Aliamphritea hakodatensis: one gene and its partner. The protein of the gene in region 2 interacts with the protein of the main gene of each other region in a pairwise test. Links are inferred from orthologs where the notes say so. Each region holds a gene or a part of one and is shown on either strand. Other genes may lie near its edges.

Region 1 (7,277 bases), 2.0 Mb from region 2 along the record:
TGATGCTGTGGTACGGGTACTGGGCTTTGATCTGGTACTGAATCTGGCCTTAGGTGTCGCCATGGGGCAGACACTGGCAGTGCCGGATGATACCCCCCGTGAAGGTGTGCCGTTCTGGCAGCAGGCGGTGTATACCGCAGCGCTGTGTGAACTGCTGTGCAAGAAGGTACCGGTTGCAGTACGGCCTAAGCTGGGCATGGTGTATCTGGCTGGCTTACTGCATAACTTTGGTTATCTGGTACTGGCCCATGTATTTCCGTCGTATTTCTCCCTGTTATCCCGGTATATTGAGGCGAACCCGCATATGCCGTCTGAATACATTGAACAACAGGTACTGAACGTGACCCGTGAGCAGATTGGCTCATGGCTGCTGGACAGCTGGTCGCTGCCGGATAAAGTCTGTGAAGCGGTACGTCATCAGCAGGACCCGAACTATCAGGGTGACGCCCAGCAGGAAGTGGGTCTGTTATACATTGCATCCCGCCTGTTACGTTCAAAGGGCTTGGGTGACGGTCCGGAAGAAGAGATTCCCAGCGCACTGTTCAAGCGTTTACAGATCAGCCGCGAAGACGCCGATGAGGCATTGGAGATGATCGTCGAGAACCGTACCGAGCTGGAGGCGCTGGTGAATTCAATCGCACCGGCAAAGGCCAGCTAAGCTTAGTCAGTAAAGCTTGGCCAGTTAAGCTTAGCCTGTTTATAAAAGCGTCCTGGCGTATGCCGTGACGCTTTTTTTGTTTTTAGCCGGAGAGAAGATACATGGATTTAGCACAGATACTGACCTTTACGGTGGTGGCGACACTGCTGGTGATATCGCCGGGGCCGAATGGCGTACTGATTGTTAAATCGGTCACCACGTCCGGCAAAGCCGCCGGATTTGCCAACGTGGCGGGGTTTGTGGGGGCGTTTTACCTTCATGGTGCATTGTCGGTACTGGGGATATCGGTGATTCTGGTGCAGTCAGCACAGTTGTTCTTTATCGTTAAAATGCTGGGGGCGGCCTACCTGTGCTGGATCGGCATCAATGCGTTGCGGGCTGCGTTGCACGGCAATGCAGGCACGGTGGGTTCGGCTTCCGCCACTGCGCCGGCAAAGTCACAAAGCCTGAGACACGCATGGCTGGAAGGGTTTCTGACCAATGCACTTAACCCTAAGGTGTCGATGTTTTATCTGGCGGCATTCCCGCAGTTTATACCCCTGGGTGAGGGGGCATCGTCGGCTTTTCTGCTGGTGCTGATCCATTCTCTGATCAACCTGCTGTGGTTCTCAGGCATGGTGTTACTGCTGTCCCGGTTTATGGGATTTTCCCGGGCAGGTGTGATGCAGCGGGCGCTGAAAGCGGTAACCGGTGCAGTGTTTGTGACCTTCGGCATTAAACTGGCCTCGTTTGAGGCCTGATATGCAGGGGCTCAGTGGTCTGAGCCCGGCGGTTATTCGGCGGTCAGTTGCTCAAGTTCTTCCAGTTCTTCGAGCTTTTCCATCCATTCGGCTTCAACCGCCTCACTGCGCTGTTGCAGCGTGGCCTGTTGCTGTAAGACATCTTTCAGTTCAGCTTTGCGGGCCTCTTCATATATAGATGTATCGGCCAGTTTTTCTTCAACGGCGGACAGCTGTTCCGCCAGCGTTTCGATTTCCGCTTCCAGCTTCTCGGTGGCTTTCTTTAACGGGCGCAGCATACTGCGGCGCTCAGCAGCCAGACGTTTTTGTTCTTTACGTTCCGCGGCGCTGGCGGAGCGGTTTTCCCGTTCCGGCTGCTCCGTCTGATTGTCTTCCCGGCGCTGGCTGGCGAGCCATTGCTGATAATCGTCCATATCGCCTTTAAATGGCGTCACCTGCTGATCGGCAACCAGCAGGAACTCATCCACACAGTTACGTAATAAGTGCCGGTCGTGGGAGACCAGAATCAGCGCACCTTCAAAGCCCTGCAGGGCCAGCGTCAGGGCGTGGCGAACTTCCAGATCCAGATGGTTGGTCGGTTCGTCGAGCAGCAACAGGTTGGGTTTCTGCCAGGCGATCAGTGCCAGCGCTACCCGGGCCTTTTCACCGCCGGAGAATTGTTTAACCGGTTCCAGCGCCCGGTCGCCATGGAAGTCGAAGCTGCCAAGGAAGTTGCGGATTTCCTGGTCGCTGGCCTGTGGGGCAATACGTTTAATGTGCAGGCTGGGAGACACTTCCAGATCCAGTGCTTCCAGCTGGTGCTGGGCAAAGTAACCGACTTTCAGATGCTCACCGCTTTTACGCTCGCCACTGAGCAGTGAAAGATCTTCGGTCAGGGATTTTATCAGGGTGGATTTACCGGCACCGTTCGGGCCAAGCAGACCAATGCGGGCGCCGGGTACCAGACTCAGGGATACCTGTTTCAGGATGGCTTTGTCATAACCCAGATCAGCTTTATCCAGCGTCAGCAGCGGGAAAGAAATCTTATCGCTGGCCTCAAAGCCGAAGCTGAAGGGGCTGTCGACGTGCGCGGCAGAAATGGTTTCCATCCGTTCCAGCTCTTTGACCCGGCTCTGGGCCTGCTTGGCTTTGGAAGCCTTGGCCTTGAAGCGGCGGACGAAGTTTTCGATCTCGGCAATCCGCTGTTGCTGCTTCTCATACTGAGCCTGTTGCTGGGCAAGCCGTTCCGCACGCATGACTTCGAAGTCTGAGTAGCCGCCTTTGTACAGATCGGTTTTTTGCCGGTGCATGTGGACGATATGGGTGGTGACGGCATCGAGGAAATCCCGGTCATGAGAAATCAGCAAAAGGGTCCCCGGATAACTGCGCAGCCACTGTTCCAACCAGATGGTGGCATCCAGATCCAGGTGGTTGGTGGGTTCGTCGAGCAGCAGAATGTCAGAGTGACACATCAGCGCCTGTGCCAGATTCAGACGGATTCGCCAGCCCCCGGAAAAGGTGCTGACCGGCCGGCTGGCATCACCGGGTCTGAAGCTCAGGCCATTCAGCAACTGATGGGCGCGGGATTCTGCCGTGTAGCCGTCAATCGCCGCCATTTCGGCATGTAACTCGCCACTGCGGTGGTGATTACCGCTGGTTTCAGCTTCTTTCAGCTGTTGCTGAACGTTGCGTAAACGGCGGTCACCGTCGAGCACATAGTCCAGCGCGCTGCGGTCAGAGTCCGATACTTCCTGTGCCATGTGAGCAATAATCAGGTTAGTGGGCAGCTGAAGGTCGCCTTCATCCGCCTGCAGCTCGCCCAGAATCAGTTTAAACAGTGATGACTTGCCTACCCCGTTTGCGCCGATAATGCCGACTTTCTGGGTGGCGTGAATGGTCAACTGGGCCTGTTCGAGCAGACGTTGTGGGCCCCGTTGCAGGCTGAGCTGGTTTAACTGAATCATGGTTCTTACCGGACTGGCAGGCTAATATCGGATGCCGGTGAACATCCGGCGCTGATTTTGGCTGCGGATTCTAGCACAATTCAGCCGGTGAATATGCGTTTGAGTGAGGCACAGAATGTCGGAAATACAGTCAGCAGATAACAGTTTATGGCACTTTGCACTGGCCTTTTACAGCCGTCCGGGAATTGCCCCTCTGTGCCTGCGATTACAGTCGGAACAGGGGCTGGCGGTGAACCGGGTGATTTTCTGCCTGTGGCTGGCCAGACAGCAGCAGGGGGTTGTGGCGGAACTGTTCAGCGATAAAGCGCTGCAGCACTGGCATTATGAGCGCTTGCTGCCGTTACGGGCCCTGCGTTACAGCGTGCGGGAAGAACGCCAGCAGGATCACCGGCTGGATGCCGCCTATGAACAGCTTAAGAAGGCCGAACTGGCCTGTGAAAAAACCGAACTGCAGATGTTGTACGACCTGGCAACGGCAAATGACCTCTGCCCGGCGCTGTCTTTGCCGGTGGATGATCTGGCCAGAGCCAATCTGGAAGTTTATCTGCAAACGGTGCAGGGACAGTGGTCCGGGCTGTTGCAGACATTGCTTGATTTATATACCGAAACTGGCATTTAGGTTGAACTTTTCCTTACCTGCCCCCACTAAGGCAGGATATATAGAAGCAGCTATGTTAAGTTGAGCCTTGCGTACAGATTCTGTACCTATGCTTTTAAGCAGAGATCTCAGGCTGAAAGCTGCCGATTCCGATACTCGGACAGACAAAACTAAGGAAATGAAATGAAAAAGACGCTGGTTGCTGTTGCCGTTGCAAGTGCGTTCCTGGTGGGGTGTGGTGAAGAAAAGAAAGCCCCTGCACCGGTAGAGAAGCCTTACACTCTGGATACTGAAACGAAGAAGCTGAGCTACGGCCTGGGTATGGTGCTGGGCGAGCGCTTAAAAGCTGATTTCGAAACAATGGATTACGATGCACTGCGCCGCGGTGTTGAAGCAGCGTATGCCGGTGATGAAGGCCTGATGAGCCGCGAAGACGTCGAAAAAGTACTGATGGAAGCGCAGCAGAAGAAGGTTGAGGAAGCGCAGAAAGAAGCCGAAGCACTGGCTGATAAGAACACGCAGGAAGGTATGGACTACATGGCTGAAAATGCCAAGAAGCCAAACGTGACGACCACTGAGTCCGGCCTGCAGATTGAGCACCTGACCGAAGGCGAAGGTGAAAGCCCGACCGCTGAAGATTCAGTGATGGTGCACTACAAAGGTACCCTGATTGACGGTACTGAGTTCGACAGCTCTTACAGCCGTGGTGAGCCTGTATCCTTCCCGCTGAACGGTGTGATTCCTGGCTGGACAGAAGGCCTGCAACTGATGAAGAGTGGCGGTAAAGCCCGTCTGGTGATTCCGGCTGATCTGGCATATGGCCCGACTGGCGCTGGCGGTACCATCGGACCGAACGCGACGCTGGTATTCGAAGTTGAATTACTGGAAATTAACCCGGAAGGCTAAATCTCCGGGCTGAACCATAAAGAAAACGGGAAGCTTTGGCTTCCCGTTTTTTTATGCCCGCGCTTTTATTTATCCAGCGCGTCGGCGGCTTCGTGTCTGGCCGGCCGGTGGCTGAGAATTTCCGGTTCCGCCAGCCATTCCTTGCCCTTTAACATGGCATTCCAGTAGATCCACGGCAGCATCTTTTCTTTCAGTAACCAGGACAGGCGGGATGGCCGGGTACCCTGTACCAGCCAGGTGGGAAAGGTCGGCTGCAACTGACCGCCGTAGCCAAATTCAGCCAGCACGATTTTGCCTTTTTCTACGGTCAGCGGGCAGGATCCGTAACCGGCGTAAATAGCTCTTGGCGCCTCTCCTTTGAGGGCTAACAGTACATTCTCTGCCACCACCGGTGCCTGCTTACGCACCGCCGCAGCCGTTTTGGCATTCGGGGTATTGCCTGCGTCTCCGAGACCGAAGATATCGCCGTAGTGGTTATGCTGCAGGGTTTCCGGGTCCAGGTCCAGCCAGCCTCCGGCGTCCGCCAGCGGGCTGTTGCTGATAAACTTCGGGGCTTTCTGAGGGGGGCAGACGTGGATCATATCGAATGCTTTCTCAATCTCCCTGCTTTCGCCTTCACCGTCGGTGACGCTGAATGTTGCCGTTTTACCCGGCCCGTCGATGGCGGTAAGGGTGTGCTGAAACTGCAGCGCTATGTCGTATTTCTTTACATATTCCATGAGCGCCGGTACGTAGTCGGCGACGCCGAACAGGCCGGGTCCGGCGTTGCAGAATTCCACATCAATGTTGTCCAGCCGCTGCGTGCGTAACCAGTGATCACAGGCCAGATACATGGCTTTTTGTGGCGCGCCGGCACATTTAATCGGCATGGGGGGCTGGGTGAACAGGGCTTTGCCGGACTTGCAGTTCCGGATCAGTTCCCAGGTGTAGGGTGCCATATCGAACTGGTAGTTTGAGGTGACGCCGTGGCTGCCAAGATTCTCCCGTAAGCCTGGGATGGCATCCCAGTCCAGCATCAGCCCCGGGGCGATGATCAGGATACGGTAGCCCAGCCGTTCGCCGTCTTCGAGCACCAGTTGGCGCTGTTCCGGTTCGAAGTGGCTGACGGCTGCCTGATACCAGTGGCAGTCAGGATGCATGACATCGGCCATCGGGCGGACGGTATCTTTACGGTTGAATACGCCGCCGCCGACCAGGGTCCAGCCGGGCTGATAATAGTGTTCCGTATTGGGCTCAGCGATGGCGATGTCCAGATCCGGCTGGCGTTTTAACAGGCTGGCGGCTGTTGCCTGGCCACCGGCGCCACCGCCGACAATCAGAATATCGTGCTGCCGGCCGGCAATAACCGGCCGGCTTTCCGAATTACTTTCCTGCTGATTCGCTGCGTTCAGAAGCCGCTCTTTCTGGGGGGCCAGATCGTAGCCGGCCTGTGCGGTGGCGTTAAGAATGGCGGTGACATCAAGCCGGGGAGCCTGCGACAGCGCCCAGAGCGTGGCGCTGCGGGTGCCGGTGCGGCAAAAGGCCAGCACCGGCCCCTGAACCTGATCCATCAGGGTGGTGAATGCTGTGACGTCTGTGTCAGTTACTTTGCCTATCTCGACGGGTAAGTAATGCCAGGCCAGTCCTGCACGCTGACAGGCATCTTCCAGCTGTTGAGTGTCCGGCTGGTCCTGAGATTCACCGGTTGGCCGGTTACAGATAATGGTCCGGAATCCCTGTGCAGCTGCCAGCCCGATATCGGCAGAGGTTATTTGCGGGCTGATACTGATAAACGGGCTGAGCTGGCGTACGTCCATGAGGAAGTCCTCTTTATTTTCTGAGTGCGGGTAATACACGGCTGCAGAGTGATGCAGCCGGCGCAGAGTGTGTCCGGAGCATGAATGTCCGGTGATGACTAACCTGAAATCAGAACAGGTTGAGCGGGATTTTCAGATATTGCTGGCCGTTGTCTTCTGCCGGGGGTAGGTGTCCGGCACGCATGTTTACCTGTACTGACGGCAGTATCAGTTTGGGCATACTCAGGGTGGCATCCCGGCCGGTGCGCATGGCGACAAAATCAGCTTCGTTAATGCCTTCCTGAATGTGAATATTGTGCTGACGCTGCGCGGCAACGCTGGTCTGGTGGGCGTATTCATCCCGGCCCGGCGCCTTATAGTCGTGGCACATGAACAGGCGGGTGTCATCCGGCAGCTGGAAAATCCGTTGAATAGAGCGGTACAGCATGGCGGCATCGCCACCGGGGAAATCGCAGCGGGCGGTACCGTAGTCAGGCATAAACAGGGTATCACCCACGAAGGCTGCATCGCCGAAGACGAACGTCATACAGGCAGGTGTATGGCCGGGCGTATGCAGTGCCTGGCCCGTAAGCCCGCCGATCTGAAGGGTGTCGTTGTCTTCCAGAAGGACATCGAACTGGCTGCCGTTAGTGGCAA
Region 2 (7,745 bases):
GGGGTATCTACAGCGTATCCCTTGGATACCGGCAGACCATATTCGGCAAACAGTTGTTTGCCCTGGTACTCATGAAGATTCATGCTCTAATCCGTCGTTTTTACTTTTGAGGTCTCTGTACTCAATGGGGAGAGGCCACTGATATACAGCCCAAAGGTTGCAAACACCTCAGCTGCTGCAGTAACAGCATGCCGGGTATACACAACGATAATCAACCGGGGTCTCCGGTCGAAATCTAAAACTATAAAGCCCCTGCACAGCGTACAGGGGCTTTTTATTACTTACGCTTGCGGCGGTTTGCCATGTGGATTGCGTGACCATCCACAGCCAGTGCCGCTTCATGCACTGCCTCACTCACGGTTGGGTGAGCAAATACAGTCAGTTGCAGGTCTTCTGCAGTTGAAGAGAATTCCATTGCAATTGCAGCCTGAGCAATCAGCTCAGACGCAATACCACCGACCATATGCACGCCCAGGATGCGGTCAGTTTCAGCGTCAGCAATCATCTTCACAAAACCGTCGGTATCGTTCGCGGCCATGGCACGACCAGACGCTGCAAACGGGAATTTACCTACTTTAATGTCAACACCTTCCGCCTTCAGTTCCTGCTCGGTCTTACCGACCCAGGCCAGTTCAGGATGGGTGTAGATGATGCTTGGAATTACATCGTAGTTCATCTGTGCGTGATGGCCGGCAATGATATCCGCAACCATGATGCCTTCTTCAGATGCTTTGTGCGCCAGCATAGGGCCACGTACTGAGTCACCGATCGCGTATACGCCCGGTGCTTCAGTGCGGCACTGACCGTCAACAAAGATGAAACCACGCTCATCCAGCTTAACGCCGGAATCATCTGCCAGCAGACCGTTAGTCTGAGGACGGCGGCCAACCGCTACGATCAGCTTATCAACAACCAGCTCCTGGTCACCGTTCGCATCGGAGTACTTAACCTTAACTTCTTTACCGTCAATGATTTCAGTACCGGTACAACGTGCGCCCAGTTTAATGTCCAGCTTCTGCTTCTTGAGCAGTTTCTGACCTTCTTTGGCAACGTCCTTATCGGCCATCGCCAGGAAGCTGTCCATCGCCTCAAGTACTGTTACTTCAGTACCCAGACGCGCCCATACGGAACCCATTTCCAGACCGATAACACCGGCACCGATAACACCCAGACGCTTAGGCGTCTCGTCGATGTTCAGGGCACCTTCGTTGTCCAGAATCAGGCCTTCAGTCAGCGGCGCAGGCGGGATCTCAACCGGCACGGACCCGGAAGCCAGGATTACGTTTTCTGCATCATAAACAGTTGCAACACCATCAGCAGCGGTCACTTCAACACGCTTGTTTGCCAGCAGCTTGCCTTTACCGGCCAGCAGCGTCACACCATTCGCCTTGAACAGACCGGCAATACCACCGGTCAGGTTTGAAACGATCTTGTCCTTACGGGCAACCATCGCTTTAACATCCATAGTGACTTCGCCACCAACCTGGATGCCGTGAACATCAGCGTGCTGGGCATTATGAAACTGGTGAGTAGACTCCAGCAGAGCCTTGGAAGGGATACAACCAACATTCAGACAGGTACCACCCAGTAAAGGTGCACCTTTGCCATCGACCCACTTCTCTACACACGCGGTTTTCAGTCCCAGTTGTGCGGCTCGAATCGCAGCTACGTAACCACCAGGGCCAGCACCAATCACGATGACATCAAATTTATCTGACATTTTTACCTACCTTTAAAAATTTCTGTAAGGGGGCTGAGTTTATACGTCTAGCAACATCCGAGCTGGATCTTCTAAGAGATCCTTTATAGTAACCAGGAATTGTACAGCTTCCTTACCATCAATCATACGATGGTCGTATGACAGGGCCAGATACATCATTGGCAGAATTTCTACCTGACCATTGACGGCCATTGGACGTTCCTGAATTTTATGCATGCCCAGGATAGCCGTTTGTGGCGGATTCAGAATTGGCGTAGACATCAGGGAACCGAACACACCACCATTGGTGATGGTGAACGTACCGCCCTGCATGTCATCCATACCCAGCTTACCGTCACGGCCACGCAGACCGAAGTCACGGATAGTGGCTTCAATATTTGCCAGGCTCATCGCATCTGTATCACGCAGTACCGGTACCATCAGACCACGTTCGGTCGATACCGCTACACCGATATCCTGATAACCGTGGTAAACCATATCGTTACCATCGATTGAGGCATTCACTGCAGGGAAACGCTTCAGCGCTTCAGTTGCAGCTTTAACAAAGAAAGACATGAAGCCAAGACGGGTACCGTTGTGGGTTTTCTCGAACAGATCCTTGTACTGCTTACGCAGCTCCATGATCGGCTTCATATTGACTTCATTATAAGTCGTCAGCATGGCAGCATTTTGCTGAGCTTCAACCAGACGCTTAGCAATCGTTGCACGCAGACGCGTCATCGGAACACGCTTCTCAACACGCTCACCGACAGGCACTGTGCCCGGCGCAGCCGCTGATGCAACCGCAGGCGCAGCGGCAGCCGGAGCAGGCGCCGCAGGTTTGTTCTTGATGAAGTTCGCGACATCTTCTTTAGTGATACCGCCATTTTTGCCGGTACCCGGAATCTGAGCAGCGTCCAGACCGTTTTCTTCAATCAGCTTGCGGGCAGCCGGGCCGATCTTATCAGCATCAGTTGCAGCAGGAGCCGCCGCAGCAGGCTCAGCCGCCGCTGCCGGTGCAGCCGCTGCTGCACCTGCTTCGAAAGTCGCCAGCACTTCTTCACTCAGTACTGTATCGCCTTCGCCTTTAATGATGTCTTTAAGCACGCCATCCGCCGGCGCTACCACTTCCAGCACAACTTTGTCAGTTTCAATATCAACAATCAGTTCATCGGTGGAGCAAGCTTCACCAGGCTGCTTGTGCCAGGTAGCCACGGTACCGTCGGCTACGGATTCAGGGAAGGTCGGCGTTTTGATTTCGATAGACATATTCTTTCCTTTCTCAGTGTTACTAACAGGCGTTTTCGTCAGGCCTGTTAGCCATTGATTGCTTCATTAACCAGTTTTTCCTGCTGTTCAAGGTGTACTGAAATGTACCCTACAGCAGGTGCGGCTGCATGTGGCCGGCCTACGCCGCCCAGTTGAATCGAGCTGTTATGACGCGCCAGCGCATGACGCATGTGGTGCTGACTGCAGTACCAGGCGCCCTGATTCATCGGTTCTTCCTGACACCAGATAACGGATTCAAGATTGGTGTAATCCTTGATCGCTTCATACATCTGGTTTTCAGGGAACGGATAAAGCTGTTCAATACGTACAATCGCAACATCGTCTTTTTCCAGCTCCGCACGGCGGTTGTACAGGTCGTAGTAAACCTTGCCGCTGCACAGCACCAGGCGCTTAACCTTCGCCGGATCAAGCTGATCAGTCTCGCTGATAACCGGCTGGAAGCTACCGTTTGCCAGCTCTTCAATACTGGAAACTGCCTGCTTATGACGCAACAGACTCTTCGGCGACATAACCACCAGAGGCTTACGCAACGGACGCACCACCTGACGGCGCAACAGATGGAAAATCTGCGCCGGCGTCGTCGGTACACATACCTGAATGTTGTGTTCAGCACACAACTGCAGGTAACGCTCCAGACGGGCTGATGAGTGCTCAGGCCCCTGCCCTTCAAAGCCATGCGGCAACAGCATGGTCAGGCCGCAGAGACGGGCCCACTTATGCTCACCACTGGTAATAAACTGGTCGATAACTACCTGAGCGCCGTTGGCGAAATCACCAAACTGAGCTTCCCAGATAACCAGCGCGTTCGGCGTCGTCGTGGCATAGCCATACTCAAACGCCAGAACCGCCTCTTCCGACAGGAAAGAATCATGCAGGGTCAGCCGTGGCTGATCCGGTGCAATATTCTGTAACGGCTCGTAAACGGCCGCATCTTTCTGACTGTGTAACACTGCGTGACGGTGGGAGAAAGTTCCGCGCCCCACATCCTGACCGGTCAGACGAACACCGTGACCTTCAGCCAGCACTGACGCGTATGCAAGCATTTCCGCACAGCCCCAGTTAACTGCCATTGCCCCGGCCGCCATTTTCTTACGGTCGTCGTAGATTTTCTGAACCTGACGCTGAACAGAGAAACCTTCAGGCACTTCACAGATCTGCTGACCCAGTGACTGCAAGGTTTTGATATCCACGCTGGTATCACAGTCAAATGACCATTTGTGACCCAGATACGGAGTCCAGTCCACAAACAGTTCTTTATTCGGTTCCAGCACCAGAGAATGGGTAACGTGCTTGCCGTCTTCCAGATTCTTCCGGTAATCCTTCTCCATTTGCTTACTCTGCTCCTGCGTGATGACGCCCTCGTCAATCAGCTGCTGAGCATAAAGTTCACGGGTAGTTTTCTGGGCCTTGATCTTCTGATACATCAGCGGCTGGGTGCCGGACGGCTCATCCGCTTCGTTGTGACCGCGACGGCGGTAACAGACCAGATCAATAACCACATCTTTCTTAAATTCGGTACGGTAATCCACAGCCAGTTGGGTTACAAAGCGTACCGCTTCAGGATCATCACCGTTCACGTGGAAAATCGGTGCCTGTACCATCTTGGCGATATCAGTACAGTACTCAGTGGAACGGGAGTCTTCCTGCTTGTTCGTTGTAAAACCAACCTGGTTGTTTACAACGATATGAATGGTGCCGCCGGTCTTGTAAGCCCGGGTCTGGGACATCTGGAATGTCTCCATAACCACGCCCTGACCTGCAAACGCCTGATCTCCGTGGATGTTAACCGGCACAACCGTGGTGCCCACATCATCATCCCGGCGGTCCTGACGGGCCCGCACTGAACCTTCCACTACCGGTGCGGCAATTTCCAGGTGCGACGGGTTAAACGCCATCGCCATATGCATTTCACCGCCATCGGTCATGATGTTGGATGAGAAGCCCTGGTGATACTTAACATCACCGGAGGTTTCCAGTGTCTGCACACCTTCAAACTCCCCAAACAGCTCAGCCGGATTCTTACCGAAGATATTCACCAGGGTATTCAGACGGCCACGGTGAGCCATACCGATTACCAGCTCACGGGCGCCGTGTTTACCGGCACGGTGAATCAGGGTATTCAGTGAAACGATCATTGATTCACCGCCTTCCAGACCGAAGCGCTTGGCGCCGGCAAAACGGGAACCCAGATATTTTTCCAGACCTTCAGCCGCAGTCAGGCGCTCCAGCACCATGACTTTCTTTTCCGGCTCGACGGTCGGATGGGCGCGTACCGGCTCCAGACGGGACTGAATCCAGCGCTTTTCTTTAGTATCAACGATGTGCATGTATTCAGCACCGACCGTTGTACAGTAAGTCTTTTTAAGGTCATCCAGGATAGATTTCAGTGTTGCTTCTTCAGCACCGAAAAACAGGGAACCTAACTGGAACGTCGTATCATAATCTGCTTCAGACAGTTCATGAAAACGTGGGTCCAGATCAGGAACAGGCTCGCGTTCAAGCAGATTAAGCGGATCAATCTGAGCGGCCTGATGCCCCCGTACACGATAAGCGTTGATCATCCGCAGGACGCGGATCTGCTTTTTCTCGTGATCAGAGCTGACGCTGGAAGCAGAGACAGGCGCGGCCCGACGCTGATTCTTAGCAATAAACTGGAAGTGTTCACGCACCGCTGTATGCGGCACATCCTGTGTAATGTTGTCGCCGACTTTAGGTAGCCGGTCAAATTCTTCACGCCATTCCTGAGGAATCGCGTTGGGGTCCATCAGATAGGTTTCATACAGCTGCTCAATGTAGGATAAATTGCCACCGTAAAGATGCGCATTTTTCCACATCAGCTCCATTATGCCTTCTTGCATTATTGATCACCCTGGCTCAAAGGAATATCAACGTTCAGGTTGCACCACGTCCCGACTGATTCGGCCATTTCCGACCATTTCCTTTATGGTTATCGTTTATTATTTCTCACGTATATAGCCCCGAAGTGGTAGCACTTATACGGGGACAGATTCTACGCTTTTTGTACCCCGCTTCATACATGCAAGGCACTAAGAATCTTAAAGTTTTCTATTTTTGGATCATATACAACTTTATTTTACTTACAAAAATACGACACGCACCCCACTCATCCGATTCAAAAGCGTCTTTCAGCTGATTTGGTGTATAAAATTCAACCGTTCAGAGCAAAATACAGTTGTACCATGCCTGGGCCCGGCTGAACATTCACCAAAGGATGCATGAATGCAATTCATGCCATACCGCAATAGCTGAGCTAAATTTACGCAATAAAAAAGGCGGTACCTTTCGGGACCGCCCTGAGTAACAATCAGGTTGCCTGTTGCAACAGCATGTTACGGATCTTGCCAATTGCCTTTGTCGGGTTAAGCCCCTTAGGACAAACGCTGACACAGTTCATGATACCGTGGCAGCGGAAGACGCTGAACGGATCATCAAGGTCTGCCAGACGCTCCTTGGTCGCCGTATCCCGGCTGTCAGCCAGGAAGCGGTATGCCTGCAGCAAACCGGACGGGCCGATGAACTTATCAGGGTTCCACCAGAAAGACGGACAGGCAGTTGAACAGCATGCACACAGAATACACTCGTACAGACCATCCAGCTCAGCACGCTCTTCCGGAGACTGCAGACGCTCAATCGCAGGCGCCGGCGTATCATTCAGCAGGAACGGTTTGATCTTCTCGTACTGCTGATAGAACTGGGTCATATCAACAACCACATCACGGATAACCGGTAAACCTGGCAGCGGACGCAGAACAATCTTATCGTTCTCAACCACTTCAGACAGCGGCGTAATACACGCCAGACCGTTCTTACCGTTCATATTCATACCGTCGGAACCACAAACACCTTCACGGCACGAACGGCGGTACGCCAGAGACGGATCCTTATCTTTCAGCAACTGCAGAAGATCCAGAACCATGATGTCCTTACCACCAGGAATGTCGATATGGACATCCTGCATGTAAGGCGCATCATCAACCTCAGGATTATAGCGATATACACTTACTAACATCGTGGCAACCCCTTAATACGTTCGAACTTTTGGCGGGAAGGCATCTACTGTCTTCGGCGCAAAGTTAACAGCACGCTTGGTGATCTGTTGCGTTTGCGGGTGATACAGTGAGTGACACAACCAGTTTTCATCATCACGCTCGGTGTAGTCGTTACGGGCATGCGCACCACGACTTTCCTTACGGGTAATAGCAGCGATTGCCGTTGCCTCAGCAACTTCCATCAGGTTTTCCAGTTCCAGCGCTTCAATACGGGCCGTGTTGAATGCCGCGCTCTTATCTTCCAGATGAAGATCAGACACCTTGGCACGCACTTCCTTAAGCAGCTCCAGACCTTTCTCCATGCTTTCGCCTTCACGGAATACACCGAAATACAGCTGCATGGTCTTCTGCAGTTCAGCACGAACCTCAGCAACCTTTTCACCACCGGTTGAATTGTTCAAACGGTTCAGACGCGCCATCGCACGTTCCAGATCAGCTTCGCTGGCCGGCGCTACTTCGTAGCCCTCACGCATCTGCTTCTCAATCTGGATACCGGCCGCACGGCCAAATACCACCAGATCAAGCAGCGAGTTACCGCCCAGACGGTTTGCACCGTGTACCGATACACAGGCAACTTCACCGCAGGCAAACAGGCCGTCGATGATGGTATCGTTACCGTCCGCATCCGCACCGATCGCCTGACCACCGATATTGGTGGTGACACCGCCCATCATGTAGTGACAGGT

What was found.
Region 1: the proteins of PCI15_RS14015 (region 2) and PCI15_RS22735 interact in binary tests that used the Escherichia coli proteins (3 or more experiments, as listed by UniProt). The link is inferred for Aliamphritea hakodatensis from one-to-one orthologs.

Annotation. Positions count from the first base shown.
Region 1 is NZ_AP025281.1:4,999,031-5,006,307, reverse strand. What follows is about bases 887-3,844. They hold PCI15_RS22735 (ATP-binding cassette domain-containing protein), read right to left. Parts: upstream 3,342-3,844; coding sequence 1,431-3,341; downstream 887-1,430. Other genes in these bases: PCI15_RS22730 (TIGR02444 family protein), read left to right, coding at 3,457-3,844; PCI15_RS22740 (LysE family translocator), read left to right, coding at 887-1,398. Outside these bases: PCI15_RS22745 (HDOD domain-containing protein), read left to right, coding at 1-658; more of PCI15_RS22740, read left to right, coding at 760-886; more of PCI15_RS22730, read left to right, coding at 3,845-3,960; BamJ family beta-barrel-assembly machinery protein, read left to right, coding at 4,123-4,845; PCI15_RS22720 (bifunctional protein tyrosine phosphatase family protein/NAD(P)/FAD-dependent oxidoreductase), read right to left, coding at 4,911-6,641; PCI15_RS22715 (MBL fold metallo-hydrolase), read right to left, coding at 6,751-7,277. UniProt on the Escherichia coli protein: Genetic data indicate it may be involved in ribosome assembly or function.
Region 2 is NZ_AP025281.1:3,031,955-3,039,699, forward strand. What follows is about bases 2,816-6,241. They hold PCI15_RS14015 (2-oxoglutarate dehydrogenase E1 component), read right to left. Parts: upstream 5,848-6,241; coding sequence 3,016-5,847; downstream 2,816-3,015. Other genes in these bases: odhB (2-oxoglutarate dehydrogenase complex dihydrolipoyllysine-residue succinyltransferase), read right to left, coding at 2,816-2,968. Also shown: sucC (ADP-forming succinate--CoA ligase subunit beta), read right to left, coding at 1-83; lpdA (dihydrolipoyl dehydrogenase), read right to left, coding at 278-1,720; more of odhB, read right to left, coding at 1,760-2,815; PCI15_RS14020 (succinate dehydrogenase iron-sulfur subunit), read right to left, coding at 6,315-7,019; sdhA (succinate dehydrogenase flavoprotein subunit), read right to left, coding at 7,032-7,745. UniProt on the Escherichia coli protein: E1 component of the 2-oxoglutarate dehydrogenase (OGDH) complex which catalyzes the decarboxylation of 2-oxoglutarate, the first step in the conversion of 2-oxoglutarate to succinyl-CoA and CO(2).